2 regions of the Sulfurovum sp. MH2-6 genome follow, and region 1 is predicted to be linked to the other one. Evidence: riboswitches for the same ligand, from Rfam matches in the RefSeq annotation. Region 1 holds a riboswitch; the other holds the start of a gene.
The links. A riboswitch is a leader RNA that binds a small molecule or an ion and turns the genes downstream of it on or off. The one in region 1 is predicted to bind cyclic di-GMP.
Positions count from the first base shown of each region.

Region 2: another riboswitch for cyclic di-GMP. It lies ahead of AC4JOV_RS04005 (hybrid sensor histidine kinase/response regulator); the one in region 1 lies ahead of AC4JOV_RS01515 (CAP domain-containing protein).

Region 1 covers NZ_CM178170.1:303,817-315,693, forward strand. Annotated here, with positions in the region: gene AC4JOV_RS01495 (peptidoglycan DD-metalloendopeptidase family protein) at 1-526, shown strand, start outside; gene AC4JOV_RS01500 (NUDIX hydrolase) at 529-1,095, shown strand; gene AC4JOV_RS01505 (globin domain-containing protein) at 1,379-1,864, opposite strand; gene AC4JOV_RS01510 (carbon-nitrogen hydrolase) at 1,939-2,814, opposite strand; cyclic di-GMP riboswitch class I at 2,879-2,958, shown strand; gene AC4JOV_RS01515 (CAP domain-containing protein) at 3,019-3,651, shown strand; gene AC4JOV_RS01520 (agmatine deiminase family protein) at 3,654-4,667, opposite strand; gene AC4JOV_RS01525 (hypothetical protein) at 4,667-4,804, opposite strand; gene AC4JOV_RS01530 (alanine racemase) at 4,857-5,864, shown strand; gene AC4JOV_RS01535 (hypothetical protein) at 5,883-6,095, opposite strand; gene AC4JOV_RS01540 (ATP-grasp domain-containing protein) at 6,297-7,277, shown strand; gene AC4JOV_RS01545 (glutamate-cysteine ligase family protein) at 7,280-8,335, shown strand; gene AC4JOV_RS01550 (ATP-grasp domain-containing protein) at 8,348-9,334, shown strand; gene AC4JOV_RS01555 (class I SAM-dependent methyltransferase) at 9,347-10,183, shown strand; gene AC4JOV_RS01560 (porin family protein) at 10,368-11,102, opposite strand; gene AC4JOV_RS01565 (porin family protein) at 11,250-11,877, opposite strand, start outside.
Region 2 covers NZ_CM178170.1:804,130-816,006, forward strand. Annotated here, with positions in the region: gene AC4JOV_RS04000 (translocation/assembly module TamB domain-containing protein) at 1-1,663, shown strand, start outside; cyclic di-GMP riboswitch class I at 1,737-1,818, shown strand; gene AC4JOV_RS04005 (hybrid sensor histidine kinase/response regulator) at 1,960-4,590, shown strand; gene nspC (carboxynorspermidine decarboxylase) at 4,623-5,768, opposite strand; gene AC4JOV_RS04015 (hypothetical protein) at 5,868-6,311, shown strand; gene rpmH (50S ribosomal protein L34) at 6,413-6,547, shown strand; gene rnpA (ribonuclease P protein component) at 6,592-6,903, shown strand; gene yidC (membrane protein insertase YidC) at 6,950-8,548, shown strand; gene AC4JOV_RS04035 (Jag N-terminal domain-containing protein) at 8,557-9,393, shown strand; gene mnmE (tRNA uridine-5-carboxymethylaminomethyl(34) synthesis GTPase MnmE) at 9,400-10,740, shown strand; gene AC4JOV_RS04045 (SEL1-like repeat protein) at 10,742-11,095, shown strand; gene AC4JOV_RS04050 (carboxypeptidase regulatory-like domain-containing protein) at 11,165-11,806, shown strand; gene AC4JOV_RS04055 (dUTP diphosphatase) at 11,870-11,877, opposite strand, start outside.

The DNA.
Region 1 (11,877 bases):
TATGCCGCTCAGGCATATACGTATTACCTCTAGGTTTACCTACCGAAGATGGCATCCGATCCTGAAGCGCTATCGTCCGCACCACGGAACAGATTTTGGGGCAAGACGCGGGACCCCGCTGTTGGCAGTCTATGACGGGAAGGTAACGTATGCCGGATGGATGGGAGGATACGGTAAAGTGGTGAAGATCAGACACCCGAGAGGTTATGAATCACTCTACGCACACCAGAGTCGTATCCATGTACGCAGAGGACAACAGGTCAAAAAGGGGCAGATCATCGGCTATGTAGGGAATACCGGTAGAAGTACGGGACCGCATTTGCATTTTGGACTTAAGAAGAGCGGAAGATGGGTAGATCCTATGAAGCATCTCAAGCGGGCCTCTTTAAACAAGAAGAAGTTTAATAAGATCGTGATCAAAGATGCCAAACTACGTAAGGAGAAGCTGGTCAACCTGATCGATACAAACAGCAGTTCTTATATCTGGAGTGCACCCGACAGACAAAATATGAGGATCGGTGGATAACGATGGAAAATGAGATCAAGTCTTTCCGGCTAAACCCCCTTGAAGATCCAAAGTTCATCACTACCTCTTTAGCTACCTATCAGCAAAACGGTATGGCAAAAAGTTGGGAGATTGTAGAGGCACATGACAGTGTCGCGATACTGATCTACCATAAAACAAAGGATGCCTTTGTCTTGGTGAAGCAGTTCAGACCGGCAGTCTATCTCAATAATAACGAAGGACTCACGATCGAACTCTGTGCAGGCATCGTAGATAAAAATCTCTCATTGATGCATATCGCAGCCGAGGAGATAGAAGAGGAGTGCGGTTACCGGGTATCTGTAGACCGGTTGGAAAAGATCACCTCTTTTTATACTTCAGTAGGGTTTGCAGGGAGTAAACAGATGCTCTACTATACAGAAGTTGATGAGAGTATGAAGGTCTCTGAAGGGGGAGGCGTGGATGATGAACAGATCGAAGTTCTCTATCTGCCGACAGCAGAGGCGAAGTCATTTATATTTGATGAAGCAGTCGCAAAAACTCCCGGGCTTATGTTTGCATTTATGTGGTGGTTTGAAAATAAAAAGTAGGGAGCAGGGAGTAGGTAGTAAGGAGTAAGTTTGGTAAGCATTTTTTTAAAATGCTTTTATTTTAAGGTTTTGTTCAAGTAGTCTATGAAAAATTGCTACCTGCTACCTGCTACCTGCTACCTGCTACCTGCTACCTGCTACCTGCTACCTGCTACCTGCTACCTGCTACCTGCTACCTGCTACCTGTGCCTACACGGCTTCACTTCGCTACGACCGTTCCGGTTCCAAAGCTACAAACGTGAAGCAGTTCACGTTTGCTTTACGCTCCTCATCTGCTACCTGCTTAGTTGTCCTGGACGGCCTGTGTATAGGCAGCATAAAAATGGCTGCCGTCTGTGAAGCTGTTGACCGTCAGTTTGGAAAAGGCTTCAAGGTATTTCCAGAAGTTCTCTTTGAGCTCTTGGGGGATATCCGTTTCACGCAGTACTGTCTCCATGCATCCAAGCCACTCATAGCGGCTTTTTTCATAGATGGAAAACTCATCATGCAGGCGAATCATATATTCGTTGAGGTCTTTCCCCTCTGATTCTATATGCACGTTCGGTCCGCCACAGAGCTGGATAAAAAAGCGTGCATTTCTCTCTTTGACCTTTTCAAACTCCTCTTCATCCTGAGGAAAGAAGTTGGCGATAGAACTCTCATAGATCTCATCATAAAAACGGTACATCAGGTCTTTCATACCTTCATATCCCAATGCTTCGTAAAATGCCGGATCAGGCATTTTAAAGTGTACAGGTGCACCTTTCTCAACAGGGGTTACATCATACATCTTATCTCTCCGAGTGTAAAATTTGGGATATTGTATCAAATTATCATAAAGGGCACCTCCCAAAACCCAGATAATTACTCGTCGCAGTAACGTCTGAGCAGGCAGTGGTAAGATTCGATACGTCTGTCACGCAGGAACGGCCATATATCCCGTACTTCTTTGGTACGGGTATGGTCGATATCCGCGTAGAGTATCTCTTCATCTTCGCTTCCTGCCTGTGCCAGTATCTCTCCCTGAGCTCCGGCGATAAAAGAGTGGCCCCAGAAACGTATGCCGTCCATCACGCCGGAACTGTCAGCTTCAAACCCTACACGGTTGCACGAAAGAACCGGAATACCGTTGGCAATAGCATGAGAACGCTGGATCGTGATCCAGCTCTCTACCTGCCGTGCCTTCTCCTCGCTACTGTCCGCATCGAACCATCCGATAGCTGTCGGATAGATAAGCACTTCAGCACCGCGAAGCGTCATGGCTCTTGCAGCTTCCGGGTACCACTGGTCCCAGCAGATGAGCACTCCCAGCCTGCCTACGGATGTATCGATGGGTTCAAACCCGAGGTCTCCGGGTGTAAAGTAGAACTTTTCATAAAAGCCCGGGTCATCAGGGATATGCATCTTGCGGTATTTCCCCGCAACAGTACCATCTTTTTCAAAGACCACGGCCGTGTTGTGATAGAGACCTGCGGTACGCTTTTCAAACAGTGAGGTGACAAGTACGACACGATTCCTTTTTGCAATCTCAGACCAGAAAGCGATATCCTGTTCAAAGTGGGCAGCATAGTCAAAAAATTTGGTATCTTCACTTTGGCAGAAATACTCATTCTGGTGAAGTTCCTGCAGCACTATCAGTTCTGCTCCATTTTTTGCAGCCTCTTCTATCTTCGAGGCAGTAGCGTTGATGGTTTCGGTTTTATTGCCATAAAATTTCTGTTGGATAAGTGCTGTTTTCATGGTAGAAATTTTAGCATAATTTTATTTTTTATTAAACCGTATTTTTATATAGTTATAGCAAGGAAATGTTAAAAGCCAAACATATCGTGAGATATGGACGGAAAGCCAATGGGTCTTAAGGATTAAGATAGCCAGGTTGCACATTCTTAGCTGCATGTAACTTTTGCTTTTCCTCATTATTTTTTATCTTCAAAGGAAAAGTATATGAAGAGTACCGCTATTGCTGCACTGTTGTCAGCTACACTATTTATCTTTACGGGATGTGGTTCGAGTAAGGTTGCACATACCAGTATCGTGAAGAGTGAAAAGAGTTATCTTTCGCAGACGAACAGTATGAAGAAAAAACGAGCGCACGCTTCCCCCTCTTTTATCACCAAATCAGAGCAAAAAGAGTTCCTCGCCCGGATCAATAAAGTCCGTTCAGAGAGAAGGTCTTGCGGTAGGTATGGTCGCATGGGACCGGTACAACCGCTGGTCTGGAGTGACAGGCTCTATGAGGCTGCGTATGAACACAGCTATGATATGGCCAAGAGCAGCCACTTCAGCCATGATGGATCAGGTACCAGAAACGATAGGGCAGCTGTTGATATGAGGCTAGGACGCGGGAGTAATTTGAGAGAGCGTATGCATTACTCTGACTATAGATGGCGTGCCATCGGTGAAAATATTGCTGCAGGGCAAAAAACGACACAAGCAGCAATGGATGCATGGCTTCGCAGTGATGAACACTGTAAAAATCTTATGAGTGAGCACTTTACAGAGGTAGGTATGGCTTACTATCCTTCAACGGATCAGTACCAGACCTACTGGGCTCAGAACTTCGGGCGCAGTCTGTAGCCTTAGTAGGCCACCTGCATCGTAGAACAGTGAAGGCTGCCTCCCTGTTCTATCAATTTGAGACAATTGATCGGAATGATCTCTTTGTCCGGAAACTCTGCTGCAAATACCTCATGGGCAATTTTATCCTGCGGTGTACCGTATGTCGGGTAGATGAGTGCCTCGTTTGTGATCAGAAAGTTTGCATAGGTAGCCGGTAAACGACGCCCCTCTTCATCATAAATCGCGTCAGACATCGGAAGCGCTACCAGGTTGTAAGGTTTTCCGTCAACCATTGTAAATCTCTGCAGTTGTTCTTCCATCTTTTTGAGTGCATCATAGTGTTCATCACTCTGATCCTCACACTTGACATACATGATCGTATCACGCTTGACAAAACGTGCAAGTGTATCGATGTGAGAGTCGGTATCATCTCCCGAGAGATACCCATGGTCAAGCCACAAGACTCTTGAAGCACCGAGGGTCTCCTGAAGTTTTGCTTCCACCTCTTCTTTACTTAACCCGCCGTTTCTGTTTGGGTTGCAGAGGCATTCAGAGGTAGTAAGGATCGTCCCCTCTCCATCACTCTCGAGTGAACCGCCCTCAAGAACAAAGGCGATCGTCTCAAGCGGTGTAGTGCCCATATAACCCATCTTGTGAAGTACTTTGTTGACACTGTTGTCAAGCGATGCTTCAAACTTTCCTCCCCATCCGTCAAAAGTGAAGTCGAGCAGTTTGAGCTCATCCTCTTCTCTGATGGAGAGATATCCGTAGTCGCGTATCCAGGTATCATTTGTCGGTATCTCGATAAATGTCATGTTGCGTGTCGAGCAGAACATATCGGATATCTCCTGCTTGTCTTGACAGATAATGTATACAGGCTGTGCGTAGGCAATGGCCTGTGCGATACGGATAAACGGGCTGAGCGCCTCGTTTAAACTCTTTTCATTTTCTGGATCATACCAGTCTGTTCCTTTATGGGGGAACGACAGGAGTACAAGCTTTTGTCTTTCCCACTCTGCAACCATATGTTTCATCAGTCTAGATCGCACCTTTCATTTTGTTTTCCGTTGTTGGCATCTTTGATCGTTTTTTTTAACTCTTTGACAAGCGCAAAAAGGACCACTGCGGTTAAGATAAAACCGATAATTTTGAGAATTGTCATCCAATCCATTTTTTACCTTTATTTAGGGGTGATTTTTGTCTATTTGGGGTATAATTCCTTCATGGCATATATAACGATCAGTAGACAAAATTTTTATCATAATCTTAACCAAATCACGCTAAAAACCGGCTCTAAAGAGAAAATAGCCATTGTACTGAAAGACAATGCCTATGGACACGGTCTCAAATTGATAGCTACACTGGCCAGTGAGTACGGTATCAAACATGCTGTGGTTCGTGATTACACGGAAGCTAAAGAGGTCAAAGAGTTCTTTGAGAGTGTCGTCGTACTCGCCGGAGAGAGCAGGGTGGATGAGGTCTGCAGTTTTGCGATCAACAGTATCGAACAGTTATCCGGTATAGAGAAAGGATGCCGTATAGAGCTTAAAGTCGATACCGGTATGCACCGTAATGGTGTTGCTCTCAGCGAACTGGATGAAGCGCTGGACATAATCACGGAAAAGGGTTTGAACCTGGTGGGTGTGATGACCCATTTCAAGTCTGCAGATGAACTCGGATCAGACTACTTTTGGCAGAAGAAGTACTTTGGACTGGTGAAGCAGAGCGTTAAAGCACGCGGTTTTGAGAGTGTACGGTTTCACTCGCATAACTCTGCAGCGATCCTGCGTACAAGAAGTTTTGATGATGATATGGTACGTGTGGGTATCGCCGCCTACGGATATGATGAACTTCCTGAGGGGTTTGACAGGACAGATCTCAAGCCGGTGCTGAGACTTTATGCAAAAAAAGTTGCCACAAGAGTGCTCAAAGCAGGCCAGAGAGTAGGGTACGGCGGCAGCTATACCGCTCCAAGAGACATGGTGGTTTCCACCTATAATATCGGCTATGGTGACGGATGGCTGAGAGCCAGTGACAAGGCAGCTTACCGGACGAGTGAAGGCTTGGAAGTACTTGGCCGGGTATCCATGGACCTGATAAGTTTTGAGAGTGAAAAAGAGTCACTATGCATTATGGATGATGCACAAAAAGCAGCACAACACTTTGGGACGATCTCTTATGAGATCACGACGGCACTCTCCTCTGATATACCAAGGGAACTGATAGAGTAATCTGTCTCTCCGAACCGCTTATTGGTGGATGACTCTAATGAGATCATTATTTTCATCCACAATTTGAAAGATATGTTTGTCTCCCGCTTCCTGATGATAGGTGACTTCACTGTTTTGCGCATCATCCAGCACCACTTTGATTGTTGCCTTCCGGTCTTCTGTCTTCACATCAAAAGAGATGATCTCTACTGCTGAAACGACTACCCCATCTTCTAATTTTTTCAAAATCATCTTTTCTCCTTTTCACTCAACATTTACTTATGGTACTTAAAATAACTTTGTAAATTCATTAAGTTGATGATGTGTTTCCCGCTGTTTGGCACGTTTACGCTAAGGAGACTTTTCATCTTTTTGTGAGTATAATGTATTCATCATATTTAGTTAGTTTAATCTTTCTTTTAGAGGGTTAAACATTGTTTGGAAGGGAAGTGCATGGCAAAAAAACATATTTTATTTATCAATGGTATCCCTGATGATGGTGCACTTAAAATTGATCAAATTCACAAAAACGGAAACATTAAATGGAGTGGAAGCGGTAGTGCCAATTTAATCAATTTTTTAAAAAACGATTATTTCAGCAGGTCGAGCATCATTATGGATACGAGAAAAGATCAAAAAATTCCTCGACAGATGATTCATGGGGTCTTTAACCAGATATCTGATCCTGATACCCATAAGATCTCACTGCAGAAAACGGAGGATTTCTATCAAGCGGTTTCCAAGCATCTCCCCTTTTTTAACCCTCCCTCCCTGGTGATGCAGACAACCCGGGACAATATCTATAGAATGCTCCAGGGGATAGATAAACTCCGTGTCCCCAAGACAGTAAAGATACAGCCAAGGTCACCTTCGGATATCTATGAGGTGATCAAAAATGAGAAGTTTGAATATCCTGTTATCTTCAGGCAGGCAGGTGACCATGGAGGTATCAGTACGATAAGAGTCGATAATGACAGAGAAGTATTTTCTCCGTTTGCCCTGGATGGAAGGGATTATTACCTCACACAGTTTGTAGATTATACGGATCAAGAGGGAATTTATGGAAAATACCGTCTGGTTGTTGTTGATGGTGAGGTTTATATCAGACATGCAATTTTCAGCAGAGAATGGATGGTGCATGCAGGAAGTCAGTTAGATAAGGAAGAGAGTCAAAAGTATAAAAAAGCTATTGCCAATCGTTTTACAAAAGAGATAAAACCCAGGATCCAACCCATTATTACAGAAATATATCATCGTTTAAAGCTTGATTATTTTGGTATTGACTGCAATATCGATGAGAATATGAATCTGCTGATTTTTGAAATCAATGCCAATATGAATGTTTTTACCAAAAGCAAAAAGACGCTTTTTTCAAAGCATATAGAAATGATACGTTCAGCTTTGGTTGAGATGTTAAGAGATAAAGGAAAATAGCTATGGTGCAAATCGGTATTGAACATGAATTTGTCTTTAAGGATAAGAATGGGACCTATCTGGATTTTGAAACAGCGAAGTTTCCGGTGTTTCAACAGATCGTAGATGCATTCCCTTATTTCGAAAATGATGATAAGTTTTTTGATTGTAAGTCATTGGAGAGAAAACCGAAACGATGTTATGTAGAAGGGTTTGAACGGTATGATAGAGAGGGAAAACTTCTTGAGACTACTCCCAAAGGCCTGGAAATCAGAACATTGCCTCATAGAGATATTGATGCGCTGGTGAGTGAATTCACGACTTCTTACCGCGTACTTATGAAGATAGCAAAAGGCTTTGGTTTTTCTCCGTTGCTCACCAGTTTACACCCTTTTAAAAACAGTGTTATATTTGATCACCCCTTAAATCAGACAGAAGTTGATCTACGTACACCGGAAGAGTTGAAGATAGCGGTCAATGCATTATTGTGGCACGGGCTTCATGTGAATGTGTCGATAAAAGGCTATACAGAAGAGCAGATGATGGATCTGATTTATAAGCTTAACTACTACACGCCTTTTATCATCCCTTTTAGTTTTTCATCTCCTTTCTATGAGGGAAAGCTATTTGATGGATTATCCTATCGAACCTATAAAAAAGCAAATAAGGCAAGAAAGGCAGCACAATTACAAAATAGAAAAGGGAACTACGTGATTGAATTCAGGGGTTACGATGCCTGTGGAGATGCCAGGCTCTTAAAGGCGCTTATCATGCTGATAAAAGGGTTGCTTTTGGATGAAACACTTGATCATAGAGCAGAAAAACAGGATCCTGAAATGCTCAAGCTTTCAGCGATGAAAGGATTTGAAGATGCGCGGATCAAGGAGCAGGGGTTAAAAGTACTGAAAGCCGTCAAAAATACTATAGCAGACAGTCAAACTGTTGAGCAATTGGAGGAGATGCTGCATAAGAATCTCTCTTATGCGGCAACAATGAAGCAGAGCTTTTTGGCAACAGGCGATATTCTTGAAAGTATTTCAAATAGATATGAGTACAATCGAGAACCGATCGGGCAATAGAAGGGAAAGAGAATGTTGAAAAAGAATGTTTTATTTATCAGCGGATTGGCAGATGACCGCAAGGTAAGGATTGCACAAATAGATGAACAAGGCAATATACAGTGGCGCAATAGGGGAAGTGCAAATATCAGCCAATATATCGCAAACGATCAGTTTCAAACAATAAAAATGATTTTGGATACGAGAAGTGACCAGGAGCTTCCCCGACAGATGATTCATGGGGTATTCAATGAAATTTCCGATCCCGATACGCATAAGATAACACTTCAGAAGGCGGATCAGTTTTATCAAGCTATCTCATCGGAGGTACCGTTTTTTAATACTCCTTCCCATGTAGTGAGAACAAGCAGAGATCAGATCTACCTATCGCTTGATGGTATAGAAAAGCTTCAGGTCCCCAAAACGGTCAGGATCGCACCCAAATCCTCGGAAGAGATTCACCGGATCATCAAGGAGGAGGGGTTTGAGTATCCTGTGATTTTCAGACAGGCGGGAGATCATGGCGGTATCAGCACGATCAGGGTAGAGGATGAATCAGAGCAGTTCTACGCTTTTCCTCTGGATGGAAGGGAGTATTATCTGACGCAGTTCGTAGAGTACCGGGAAGAGGGGTTGTATAAGAAGTATCGGTTGATTGTGATTGACGGTGAAGTCTATCTCAGACACCTCAAGGTCAGTGAGGAGTGGATGGTACATCATCGCAATCAGATCGCACATCCTGAAGCCTTGCAGAAAATTGCAGCCAGTAGTTTTGGATCGGAAATAAAGCCGAAGATCCAACCGATCATTTCAGAAATTTATAAACGGTTGCAGTTGGATTATTTTGGGATTGACTGTTATATTGACAAGGATATGAATCTATTGATTTTTGAGATTAATGCAAGCATGACGATTTTTCTAAAAGCAGAAAAAGAGATTTTCAACAAACATCTGGAGTTGATCCGTCATGGCTTGGTTGAAATGATTCGCAAAAGATTAAACGATGAAAATATTGACTAGACAGGAAGAGGCATGGATTGGACACAAAAAGTCGTAGACTCAAGGGTAGAGGATGGGAGTAGGCATCAGAGGTATCCGGCAGGTTCTCCCAATGAAGCGGAGATCAAACAGTATGCCCGCTATCTTCCAAAGAGATGTGAGATAGGTGTCGTTATGGGGATGACACCCGAATTAAGAAATATTGCCGTACAGCATTGTGATCTCCTGGTTTCGATCGATTGCAGTGCCGCCTCTATAGAGACCTATAAGGACTGGCTGGATCCGGCCTTCAGATCTAAAGAGCAGATCATTCATGGAGACTGGAATGATCTGGAAGCATTTTTGGATAAAAAGCCCGGTTTCATTGTCGGGGACGGCATTTTCGGAAATATTCATCCTTTAGAGAATTATATGCCTCTGCTTCATTCCATTCGTCTCATGTTGGATAATGGGGGAAGTTTTATTACCCGACAATGCCTTATGCCGGAAGAGGTTGTATCCGATAACCAGTGGAGTAGATCAACACTGCTTCAAGCATTTAGAAGCGGTAAGATCGATGAGGCAGAGTTTGGTTTAAGTATGCGCCTGCAGGGGTACGTCAATCAGGCATATGATCAAAAGAGTGCCCTGTTGGATAATAAAAAAGTTTTTGCATGCATTGAATCGGATCACCAAGAGGGACTCCTCTCAAAGAGAGAATATGAGATTATCCACCGTTACTTCTTTCAGGGTATCAACACTATCCCTACACGATCACAATGGGAGGGGGCGCTTAAGCAGTCAGACTTTTTCTATGAATCTCATGCCATAAAAGGAAAGCAGTGGTATGCATGGTATCCTGTTTATCATTGCAAAGCATCGATAGAATGAAATAGATGATCTTCCGGGATGTTGTCAGGTCATGCAGTATATTTGATCTGGAAGCTATGATCTTCTTCGGAAATAAAAACTCTTTCTATTTAAAGTCAAGGCTGGAAAGGTAAACGAAATAATTAGAAGAAACTAACTGAATAGACACATCATCTACCGGGATTTGAAACCCGGCAGAGACAAGTTAAAATTTATAGGTTATACCTACATTGATCGTATAAAGGGAAGTTTCCCATTCCACATAATTGTAGTCATAATAAGGCTGTATCTGACCGGCATTATAATCATAATAACCGTCTGCATCACTTGCTAACTGTACATAATCCACAAAGAAGGAGATGTTGTCACTGAGTGCATAGGAAGCACCAAGCCCCCATTGGAATCCGCTTTCATCCAACAGTTTTTCATCACCGAATGCTTCCATATCGATCTCCGCATTACCATATCCCAGCAATCCATATACCGTGAACTTTTCACCGATAGGATACATCGGTTTCAGATAGATACCCCATGCACTGAATTCTCCATCATTTGTACTCCAACTGCCATCATAATTTTCTCGACCATTATAGTAATTGGTATACTCTTCACTATACTCATAGTTGGATCCCCAGTATCTACCTTCAATGGAGATATATTTGTTATACTGGTATCCTGCTAACAACATATAACCGCTGCTATCCATGTCGGCGGAACCGAACTCTTCCCAATTATCGTATTCATCCTGACCGTATGTACGATAATAATCTGTTTCACTGCTTGCCGCACTGTATGCCCCACCGATATAGAACCCGCTTTCATCGGGAGCCGGTGCCATCACCTCTTCTACCGGAGCTACTGCCGGTTCGATATCCCCACCTGCTACTGCAAATGTACTCAATGCCAATGCCGCTGCTATAGAACATGTTAACTTTTTCATAATAACTCCTTGTGATATTATTTCTCATTATAAGATGATGTAACTTAACTGAAAATAAATATTGCTTATATAAAACTTAAAGAAGAATAGATTTATAGCTATCTAAGAGAGACGGGATATTCCCAGGCGGGTGCCTGAGAAAACTGATTAGAAGTTGTAGGTGATTCCGAGTGTGATGGCATCTGCCTTATAGTCTTTACTTTGACCCACTACCATGACCATATCTCCTTCTGAAGGAGGATCGAACTCATCATCGTCAAACATGACGGTATAGTCCACAAAAAGACTCAGTGATTCAGTGATCTTATAGCCTGCACCGATACCCCATTGGAAGTCGCTGTCACTACTTTCATAACCGCCATCCCAATCAATCGTTGTCTGACCGTAACCGAGCAGTCCGTAGAGTGTGAGATCTCCTACCGGATACATCGGTTTAAGATAGATCGCAAGATTTGAAAAGTCATCATTCGAATCACCGGCATCACTTCCGTCAACTTCCCACGATGCATCAGTAAAACTCATACTATAGCGCCCCTCAACAGCAATATAGGGGTTGAACTGATACCCGGCCAGGATAGTTCCGCCCGTCCAACTCGCTTCATTGGTTATCCAAATGGGTTCGAGATCACCCGGCGCACTTCCGCTATATTTATTTTCAAATGTAAAAAATGAAACCCCCGCACCGATATAGGGACCACTCCCATCAGGTGCCGGTGCCACTACCTCTTCCACCGGTGCAACTACCGGTTCGATATCCCCACCTGCGAATGAAAAT
Region 2 (11,877 bases), 500 kb from region 1:
GGCAGAGATAGAGGTGAAACTGCCTTTTGATCTGATTGACAATAGAATGCTTCGAGGGAGTGTAGAAGTGAGATCAAACCTGGTCAATATGGATACAGATATCATTTTGACCAAAACCATACAAGTCAAGAACAGGGTGACGATACCGGATGACTCACTCGTCCGATCCCTAGATCCGAAAATACAATGGGAGAAACTTGCTTCTGTAGATCTGGATCTGACAGTGGAAGGGAATGACTCTACGATAGAGGTGAAAACAGAAGAGTTGAACCTTCAGGCACGCTATAAAATGAGAGATCAGACCATTCATGGGAGTTTCATGAGTCCGCCTCTGCGTGCATCATTTGATGCCAATCTCACAAAAGAGATGAGACTGAACGCTGAGATAGGTTCGCTAAGTGCCTTGAACAGCTTTATCCCATCCTATTATACGTTGGGTGAGATGCCAGAGATGGAAGGAAGTGCGGCGATTCATGCTGTGATGACTCAGGAAAAAAGGGTGGATCTTTCCCTGCGCTCTCCTTTGATCGTCTATAATGCAGAGAGAGAAAGTGCCCATAACCTGAGTGATATCGATATCGATATCACGCTGCAAGATAGGCAGATGACACTTCAGCGTTATCAACTGACATACAATAAACAAAAACTCCATGCGAGCAAACCTTCCGTGATCAAACTGAAAGAGAATGAACTGCAACTCTCTCCGTTATGGGTGAATGATGCGCTGCAAATAGCAGGAGCGTATGAGCTGAAAAGCAGAGAAGGAAAGATCGATGCGGATGCGAAGAGCTTAACGCTGGAGCATGAATGGGCCGATATCATTTCAGATATTGACCTGGAAGCAACGGCAGAAGGCAATGATACTGAGATAAAGGGGGAGATCGTTTTACAGGGGGGAGATATCCATTATGATATGAAACAGCAAACATTTGCTTCTGACAGTGATATTATCGTGCTTCAAAATAACCATAAAAAAACAGATAATGCTTTTATGGATCATTTGAGTGTCGCCGTCAACATTGAGAGTAAAAAGCCCCTTATTTTCAAACAAGCAGAGATAAATATTCAGGCCAAACCGGCTTTTACCCTCTATAAAGGGCCGAATGAACCTTTAATGGTATTGGGATCTATAGAGTTGCTTGAGGGCGGTACCTATCTTTTCCAAAATAAGAAGTTTACTCTGGAGAAGAGTTTTATCTACTTTACGGGTACGCTAAATACACCGCTCTTAGAGATCAAGGCAAAACACCAGGCGCGTAACCACTTGATTACCATTACGGTGACAGGTACGCCGGAGGCACCGAATATCAACTTCTCATCAAGTCCGAGTCTTACACGGGAACAGATACTCTCCGTTTTACTCTTTGACTCCGAAGCGGGTGGTGATACCTACAGCGGTGACGAGATGATGAAGATGATGGGGGGTGCCATGGCCAAATCTGTTTTGGTCAATGCCGGAGTGAAGATCGATCACCTGGTACTTGGTGCGGGTAACAGCGTTGAGGTAGGTAAAAATCTTACACGGGACATTATGATTATCTATATCAATGACGAGATCCCGCGAGTTGAGTTGAAATATAGACACACTCCGAGTTTTGAGAGTGTCGTAGGAGCCAGCGGGGAGTCGAGCTCCTATGATATTATCTATACCAAAGATTTTTAGCCGCTTGTTACAGATATTTGGAAGTTGGTGCTTATTTAAGTCGATACGTTGTAAAATTCATTATAGGTATTAATGTTGAAAAAGCTAAACCTGTCGTGAGGCAGGGACAGAAAATCATGGGTCTTTCTTGTGAGGAAGATCGCCAGATTGCCAATAGAATCTACCTCTTTTAGGGACTATTCTGCTTTTAACTTTTTACCCAAAGATGTGAGTATCTGCATGGGAATGTATGTTACATTATCCAAGTGGGGATAGAGATCACTCAGATCACTAAAGTAGAACACTAAAGGAGTGATATGAAAATATCAAAAAACAGAAGTCTGCTGGGACTGCTGCTTATCGTAGTCATGGTAGCTTTTTTTATACTCTCTTATACGGCTTACACTACATATACAAAGTATGAAAGTGAACGAAAGAGTGCGAACCTCCCTTCATTCGTGGAACAGATAGAGTTGCTTATGGATACGATGGAGTTTGAAAGACTCAACAGTGCGATCTATCTGGTGACACGGGATGGAAGTGATGCGAAGAAACTTTCAAAGAGCAGAAGTGATGTCGATCTTGCATTGAAAAATCTCCAGCGTTATATTCAAGAGAGTCAATTTAGCGTATACAGCAGGCAAATTCAAAATATCAATCGTGAGTTACAGCAGACAAGGCGGGCAGTCGATGATGCCAGAGCGAACTATCAAGCGATTCTTATTGAAGCGTACCATGAGAATGTATTTGGATATATACGTGAGATGCTTGAAGGTCTGCAGGATATGCTTACCTCCGCTACAACAGCAGAGTATTTTACGGTGTACCTGGAGATTACAGCGCTTAAAGAGAATACCATACTTGAAAATACTTTGATCTCTTACGTACTGCTCACCTCACAAAGAATGCAACGTGAAGATGTCAGATTATGGGAAACGTTAATCGCAGAGGATAAGCTGCCTGAGTATCGTTTATTGGAAGACCAAATCGTCACCTCCAAGCTTCTTGCATTACTCTCCGCTGATGCGTATAAAGAGATTTTGGAAAAAGAGCGTGAGATGATCATGATTGAAGCCAACCGAGGCGGTTATGCCGTTGCTCTGTTGGGATGGCTGAATCAAATCGGTATCAAGATGGACTACTTGACCCAGGTGCAGTCAGAGTTACGTACACAGATAGATAAGCCGGATGAGACGGGGAAATGGTATGCTGCGGGATATGCACTGGGTGCCTTGGTAGTTCTGTTTCTGATGGTTTTGCTTTTGGTCAAGTTTTTCAAACTTCTACAGGACAGAGAGCTTTTTGAAGAGACGGTGAAAGATATCGAACTTGTACTGAATGACAATCAGCAAAAAGAGCTTCGCCGTCTGATTGAGAGCGGAAAGATGGACCACATCTATAAGTTTCTGATCAAAACGATCAAGGATGCCAACCAGACGAAAGATCTGTTTCTGGCAAGTATGTCTCATGAGATACGTACACCGCTTAACGGTATCCTGGGATTTACACAGTTACTCAAAGAGACAGAAGCAACAGATGAGCAAAGAGAGTTTATCACGACGATTGAGAGAAGCTCGGCACATCTTCTGTCGATAGTGAATGATATTCTGGATCTCTCCAAGATCAAAGCACAAAAAATAGAGTTTGAAAATATAGTGTTTGACCCTGTAGAAAATTTTGAGTCCGCAGTTGAGTCTTATGCGGCAAAAGCTTCTTCTGAACATATTGACTTTAATATCTTTCTGGATCCCACACTTCCAACGAAACTTATCGGAGATCCGACCAAAATATCACAAATCATTGTGAATCTGGTCAGTAATGCAATGAAATTTACTTCTCAAAACGGGGAAGTAAATGTCGTGATCCAGAAAGTCTCAGAAAAGGGTGAGGAGGTAAACGTAAAGTTTGCTGTCAGTGATACAGGTATCGGTATCTCCAAAGAGCAGCAAAAGAGGATCTTCCAGGCATTCGGTCAGGCAGATGTAAGTACCAGCAGAAAGTATGGCGGAACAGGTCTGGGGCTTTCTATCTCAGGAAGACTGGTAGAACTCATGGGAGGGAAATTAGAGATAAAAAGTGTTGTAGATGAGGGATCAACTTTCTATTTTACACTGCCGTTGAAAAAACCGGCAGATGCGACAAGAAGAGTCGTCGAAAATATGCGTGGAAAGACGGTGGGTATACTCAATCCGCATATCGATGAAAAATATTTTAGAAATAAAAACCTGGAAGCCTATATCGCCTATACGGGTGCGCATATAGTCAACTATACAGACGAGAGTTTATTAGATATCAAAAAAAGCCGTTCAGAGCTGCCTGACATTCTCTTTGTCGATCATAAATATCGACAGAGAGAGGATGAGATAAAACAGTTCCTTGGGATCGATACCAAAGTCGTTGTCATCTCAACAGGCGATCAGAAAAGAGCGCTTAAGCGTTATGGTCCGCTGATAGATAAGGTCCTCTATAAGCCTGTCAATTTTACCAAGACGCTTAAAGCCTTGAGTGATAAAGAGGAGATAGCGGATACAAAGAGAAATATCGTATTTAAGAACCTGCACATTATGGTTGCAGAAGACAATGCGATCAACCAGAAGTTGATTACTAATGTACTGAACAGGCTCGGTATTGAAGTGAGTATCGTAAATAACGGGCAGGAGGCCCTTCAAAGCCGTAAAGAAAACAGCTATGATATGATCTTTATGGATATTGAAATGCCTGTGATGGGTGGAATGGAAGCAACAGCGAATATCTTGAATTATGAGAAAAATACGCATAAACAACATATCCCGATCATTGCATTAACTGCAAATGCGCTTTCCGGGGATCGGGCGAAATATCTGGGGGCCGGAATGGATGGTTATCTGGCCAAGCCGATCGAACTTAACATACTTAAAAAGCTTTTGATAGAGTATTTTGAAGAGAAGGTAGTGGATGCAGCAGTGTAGTGGAGAGCTTTTCAGAAAAGCTCTCTTGAATTTTAAGAGAGCCTGCCTTTAAACTCCTCATATCCAAATTCTCTGACGATGTCTATATCTCCATTGAGCCTCTCTATAGCGATGCTGGGAAGTTTGATACCGTTGAAGGTTGTGGCTTTCACCATCGTATAGTGCATCTGGTCCTCGAAAATAATCTTCTCACCTATCTGCAGCGGTCTATCGAAACTGTAGTCTCCCATGATATCTCCTGCAAGACAGGTATTGCCTCCTAGACGATAGGTATAGGTTTTTTCACCGGCTTCACCTGCACCTCTGACATCAGCACGGTAAGGCATGATGATCGTATCAGGCATATGTGCCTCAGCAGAGCTGTCCAGTATCGCGATATCAATACCGTTATGAACTATATCAAGTACAGTAGAGATCAACGGTCCTGTTTGCCATCCGACAGCTTCACCGGGTTCCAGATAGACCTCTACATGGTAACGTGATTTAAATGTTTTGATAAGTCTGATCAGCCTCTCTACATCATATCCCTTGCGTGTGATATGGTGTCCTCCGCCGAAGTTGATCCATTTCATCCGGGGAATAAATTTGCCGAACTTCTCTTCAAAAGCCTTCAGTACCTCTTCGAGTGCCTCGCTGTCCTCTTCACAAAGGGCATGAAAGTGCAGACCGTCACACTGCTCCAGTATTGTTTCATCCAGGTTATCCAGCGTTGTTCCCAGTCTGGAGTAAAGACCGCAGGGGTTATAGATCTCTTTTGGTGCCTGTGAACATTCAGGGTTGACACGGATGCCTAAGGAGAGAGAGGGGTTGATCTCTTTGGCTCTTGTTGCAAAGCGTTTGAACTGTGCAGGCGAATTAAAGACCAGATGATGTGAAATAGAAGCGATCTCTTCAAGTTCATCTTCTTTGAAGGCCGGAGAGTAGGTATGTACCTCTTTTCTGAACTCTTCCTCTGCCAACTTGGCTTCATGCAGTCCCGAAGCGCAACATCCGTCAAGGTATCTTCGCACAGTATCAAAGCTCTTCCAGAGTGCATATCCCTTTAGGGCAAGCAATACTTTTGCACCGCTTTGATCTTTTACTCTCTGTAAAAGTTCCAGATTTTTTACAAGTTTCTCCTCTTCAAGCAACCAGCAGGGTGAAGGAAGGGATTGGTATTTTGTCTCTATTTTTTCCATGAGAAATTATATCAAATAAATTTGTTATAATGACGTATACTAAAACAAATAAAAAGGATCCAAATGGCGGAGAGTGGGGTAAAGGCTAGGAGAGCTGATTTGGCTTTTAACGAGAATGCGCTTAAACTGGCAGTAGGTATGATTGATAAATTAACGACGTCTATAGAGGTCTTATACTATCTATTGGATCATAGACGGCTCAATTCATTTGTTTTGATACTGGTTTCGGCAGAGGATATTGATACGCATGCAGTGATAGAGAAAGAGAAGCGGGATACGGATCTGCTGTTTTGTCTTGGTGAAGAACATAATGTACATGCATTGCTGTGTCAGGAGACCAAAGTGGATGGCGGATATATGTTTGCCGACCGTATTGTGAGAAGACTTTCAGAGGAAAAAGGGAGTGCTGTTTACTGTACGGTATTGGAAGTGAGAACAACAAACTATAGCAGTAAAGATATTATTTTTAGAGCATTGGAGACCTATCTGAAAGCAAAACAGGAAGGAAGTGAAGCTGAAATAGTAGTGAAGAGCCTCAATTAAACGCCTAAAAACCTCTATCTTAGCCTTATTTAAGAGAGTTTAAGGTAAAATCGCGTCCATCATATACCGCATGTAGGTAAATTTAACTAAGGATAGTCCGAATGAAAAGAACATATCAACCACACAACACACCAAGAAAAAGAACACACGGTTTTAGAACAAGAATGAAAACTAAGAACGGTAGAAAAGTGATCAATGCCAGAAGAGCAAAAGGTAGAAAAAGACTAGCTGTATAAGTTAACAGGATAGTCACATCAGTTCGATCAAACATTTTACTAGGATAAAGACTAGTAAAGAGTTTTCTGGAGTGTACCATCGCTCCAGTTGCAGTTGGCACACACCTTACTTTGTACTTTTTTTTAAAAAAGGGAGTACCTATAAAGCAGGTTTCGTTGCCAGCAAAAAAATAGGAAATGCAGTTCAACGTAATAGAGCGAAACGTCTACTAAGGGCACATTTCATAGAAAATATTGACCTTCTATCAGCTGGAAGCTATGTTTTGGTAGCAAAACCGGCGATTTTGGAGGCTGACTTTAAAAAGACTGACAAAGCGTATCTACATGCACTGAAAAAGTGCGCTGCATTAAAATAATTACATTATAATAGCTATTCAATTTTTTTAACACAAGGGTATCACTTTGGAACAGCCAGATCTTCAAAAAAGACTTCTATTAGCACTAGCACTTTCATTTATCGTATTTATCGGTTATAGTTATTTCTTCCCTGTGCAGGCACCTATAAAAACTGAACAGGCGCAAACAGCACAGACATCGCCGCAAACTCCGGCAGTAGAGAAGAGTACAACAAGTGCCGCACCTGCAGGAGAGACAACAAAGGTTGCAATGAATGCACCGCAGAGCACTACCGCGACAATCGCCACAATCAAATCCGATGAGTTTATCATTACAGTAGACGAGTTCGGGCGTTTGGCTCAAATGGAACTTCTCAAAGCAAAGTACCGTACAGAAGATGGCGAAAACCTGAAGATATTGGCGAGTGATAAAGTGAAACCGTTGGAGGTGAGATTCTCCGATACGAAGATCAATGAAGAGGCATTTGCTACACCATACGTCAATGAAGGTGTATCAGAAGTGGACGTAACAACAGGGGCGAAGACGATTACGTTGGTTCAAAGACTCTCATCGATGACTCTTACTAAGAAAATCACCTTTAAACCGAGCGGTGAATACAAAGTGGATATCTCTACCTCTGTTGCAACACCGTACTTTATCACTCCGGGGTATAGACCTGTAGCTGACCAATCAATGTATATGCTTGTAAGAGGTACATTGATCAAGGGTGCAGATGATATTATCACAACGATCGAGGATGGTGATGCAGAAGGACATGAAACATTTAAAAATGCCAAGATAGCTTCTGCATTTGATAGATACTACGCATCGCTCTTTTATGATTTTGATAAAGGGATGAGTGTCTCTGTCCTGCAGGTAGGTGAAGGTGATCCTTTGACTTTTGTAAAAGCTGACGGTGATGCATCATTCACAGGATATATCGGGCCAAAAGAGTATAAGGTGCTTCATGCGATCAATCCTGAATTGACCGATGCGATCGAATTCGGTTGGTTTACTTTCCTTGCATCACCGTTCTTCAAAGTACTGCTTTGGATCAATGATTATGTAGGAAACTGGGGTTGGGCGATCATTATCTTTACGATCCTTATCAAGCTTATCCTCTTCCCGCTTTCATACAAGGGTATGATGTCTATGCAAAAGCTGAAAGACCTTGCTCCAAGAATGAAAGAGCTTAAAGAGAAGTATGGTAAAGATCCTGCCAAGATGAATGCACAGATGATGGAACTTTACAAGAAGCATGGTGCGAACCCGATGGGCGGATGTCTCCCGCTGCTTCTTCAGATCCCTGTATTCTTTGCACTCTACCGTGTATTACTGAATGCGGATGAACTGCAGGGTGCAGAGTGGATCTTCTGGATCAATGACCTTGCCGTGATGGACCCGTACTTTGTACTTCCTGTATTGATGGGTGTTTCTATGTGGTACCAGCAGAGAATCACTCCGGCTAACTTTACCGATCCGATGCAAGAGAAGATCTTTAAATGGTTCCCTGTTATCATGACGGTATTCTTTGTATACTTCCCGGCAGGACTCGTACTCTACTGGTTGGTAAACAATATCTTTACGATCGGTCAACAATACTATATCAACAATGCTTACGCTAAGCAAAAAGAGATGGCAAAAGAAGCACATAGCAAAAAATAGGAGTGCTGATGAAAAAGATCAAAGCACCTACATTAGAAGAAGCTTACGCAAAGGCTGCAAAAGAATTAGGGTGCTCTATCACTGATATCAAATATGAAGTGATACAGCATCCCTCTTCAGGAATTTTTGGACTTTTTAAAAAAGAGGCGATGATCGTCGCTTCTTGCAAATATCCTCAAAGTGTATCGGAACCAAAATCCCCTGTAACTTCAGAAAAGAAACATCCTGCTAAAGAGTCAAAAGAGCGTTTTGAAGAATCGGTCACTGAAGAAGAAGCTGAAGAGAAACAACCTAATGTAGAAGAAGATGAAATCGTTGAGAGTTTCTTCAGTTCTGAATATCTGGATGAAGACGACACCTATGAGATAGAAGAAGAGGTCATTGTATACGATGAACTTGCACGACTTATCGAGTCGCAACTCAAAGAGCTGATGGAGCTTTCATGTTTTGATATCGATGTTGTAGAAGTTGATGTAAGAGACAATACGGCATTGATATTTATTGACGGCGAAGATGCTGCTCTCCTGATCGGCAAAGAAGGATATCGCTATAACGCACTCTCCTATATGCTTTTCAACTGGCTGCATGCAAAGTATGAACTCTTTATCAAACTTGAGATCGCTGCATTTGTAACGACGCAGGAAGAGATGATCCGTAATATGCTGAAACCTGTGATTGAAAATGTACAAAAACAGGGAAAAGGTAAAACACGTTTCCTTGACGGTATTTTGGTTCAAATTGCTCTGGAACAGTTACGTGAAGCTTTCCCTGAAAAGTATGTTGCTGTAAAAACGAGCCGTGACGGCAAAAAATTTGTCGTTATCAATGACTTCAATAAAAAATAGCATGCCATGAACGAGACTATTTCTGCTATCGCTACAGCACATGGTGTTTCATCGATATCCATCATCCGTGTCAGTGGGACAGAGGCCCTCTCTATAGCCAAGAGGGTTTCCAAACAAGAAAAGATTATACCCAGACATGCACACCTCACTTCTCTGTACAATGCGGAGGATGCACTGATCGATCAGGCGATTATGATCTATTTTGCCTCACCGAACAGCTTTACGGGCGAGGACATCGTTGAGTTTCAGTGTCATGGAGGGATGATCGTTGCTGAAGAGATACTCAGCACTGTTCTGGCATATGGCGCAAGGCTGGCCGAACCGGGCGAGTTTTCCAAACGTGCTTTCCTCAACGGAAAAATAGACCTGACCGAAGCAGAGGCGATCTCCAAACTGATCGAAGCCAAGAGTGTAGATGCGGCAAAAGTACTTGCCAAGCAGATGAAAGGGGAGCTCAAAGCGTTCGTTGATGAGAGTAGGGATGCACTATTGAGGTCTTTGGCCTACTCAGAGGTCATGATAGACTACGCCGAAGAGGATATCCCCGAGGATATTTTTGAGAATATCACCAGGCAGCTTGATAGTCTCAGCGAACAGATTACGCGTATCGTTGATGCGAGTCATCGCAGAAGAGGGCTGATCGAGGGGTTCAGGGTAGCTATCATCGGTAAGCCTAATGTCGGTAAAAGTTCTCTACTCAACGCTTTGCTCAGTTATGACAGGGCGATTGTAAGTGATATTGCAGGAACGACACGTGATACGATCGAAGAGCAGGTACGTATCGGTTCGCACATTATACGTTTGGTAGATACTGCAGGTATCCGAGAGTCGGAAGATACGATAGAGAAGATCGGGATTGAGCGTTCACTCTCTTCCGTGAAGGATGCCGATGTCATTATCGCACTTTTTGACAGTGCCAGAGTCTTTGATCATGAAGACGAGAAGATTCTTTCGATGCTGGAGAGTCTTGAAGATAAGCACCTGATCCTGGCACTCAATAAGTGTGATCTGGAGAGAAAACTTGACACTGCGCTTTTGGATTGTTATGATCCTATAGAAGTGAGTGCCAAAAAAGGGTTTATCCGCCTTACCGAGAAGCTTGAAGCGCTCTTTGATTCGATAGGAGAGGGTGAGGAGATCATGCTGGTCTCAGCCCGCCAGATCGAAGCAGTGAAATTTGCAAAAGCAGCGATCGAGGAGGCAAAAACACCTCTTCAAACAGGAGAGTTGGAGTTTTTCTCTTATCATCTGCAAGAGGCGGTCAAGGCGATCTCATCCATCTCGAAACCTTATGACAGTGAAGAGATACTTGATAAAATGTTTGGGGAATTCTGTTTAGGAAAGTGATGTGGAGAAGTTAGAGGGGATTATCGCGTATATTACGAAGATAGAGAATCTGGAACTCTATCTTTTTCTTTTCTTACTGCTCTTTACCCTCTGGTTTATCCGCAATACCGTTAAATATTATAAGGGTGAGAAAAAGAAGGTCAAGACGCTCCACCGTTTTGCCAAAGCGGGAGAGTCAGATTCACAGTACCAGCTGGCCAAGAGATATCAAAAGGGGAAAGCGGTTAAAAAGTCCTGCAATAAGGCAGCTTTTTGGTATCGACAGGCAGCTTATTCGGGAGATAAGGCGGCCAAAAAACAGTGGAGGCTGTTTTTAAAAAAACGCAAAAGCACCCGAAATAATAACAAGTGTTGAGTCACACGTTGTAACTCCTAATCTAAATTGAGTATAATCACAAAACAACATTATCAAAGGGTATAATGCATGAAAAAACATTTATCAGTTGTCACAGCAGTTTTATTTTCTCTATGGCTGGCAGGGTGTGTGCCTACAGACGTCCGTAAACCGTACTACAAAGCGGGTACTAAGGATAATGTGTGGGGTACCTATGATCCTGAAAACGTAGATATGTCGGATATCGATGAAAATATGACAGAGACAGAGACACTTATCACAGAAAATATGCCGGATGACAGGGTAGCGCGTATCGAATTCCCTGTAGATGAGTACCGTGCGCTTGCACGTTCAGGAAAAGGTACGATCAAAGGTAAAATATACCTAAGCAACAGTTTCAACGGTTCGAAGGTATTCGGTGCAGGAACAAGACTCTATCTCAATCCGATGACCTCCTACTCCAACCAGTGGTATGAAGTGAGTTATATCGGTGGACAGAAGATGCAAAAAGCAGATTCGAGACTCTTTAACTATCTTAGATTTACCGCAGCAGACAGTAACGGCAACTTTGCCTTTTACGGAGTGCCGTCAGGCAGGTACTTTCTGATCGGAACAGTGAAGTGTGGTGAAGAGTGCGGTTATGCGAGTACAAAAAGTATACGCCTGGCAACGAAAGTCGAAGTCTACGGAAATCAGATAGAAGTAAAAGATCTTACTAGAAGATTAGACTGATCTTTCTAAAACAGCCTACCCTTTTGGGTAAGCTGCTTGAAGTGGCCGATACGGCAAACGCACTCAGTCAA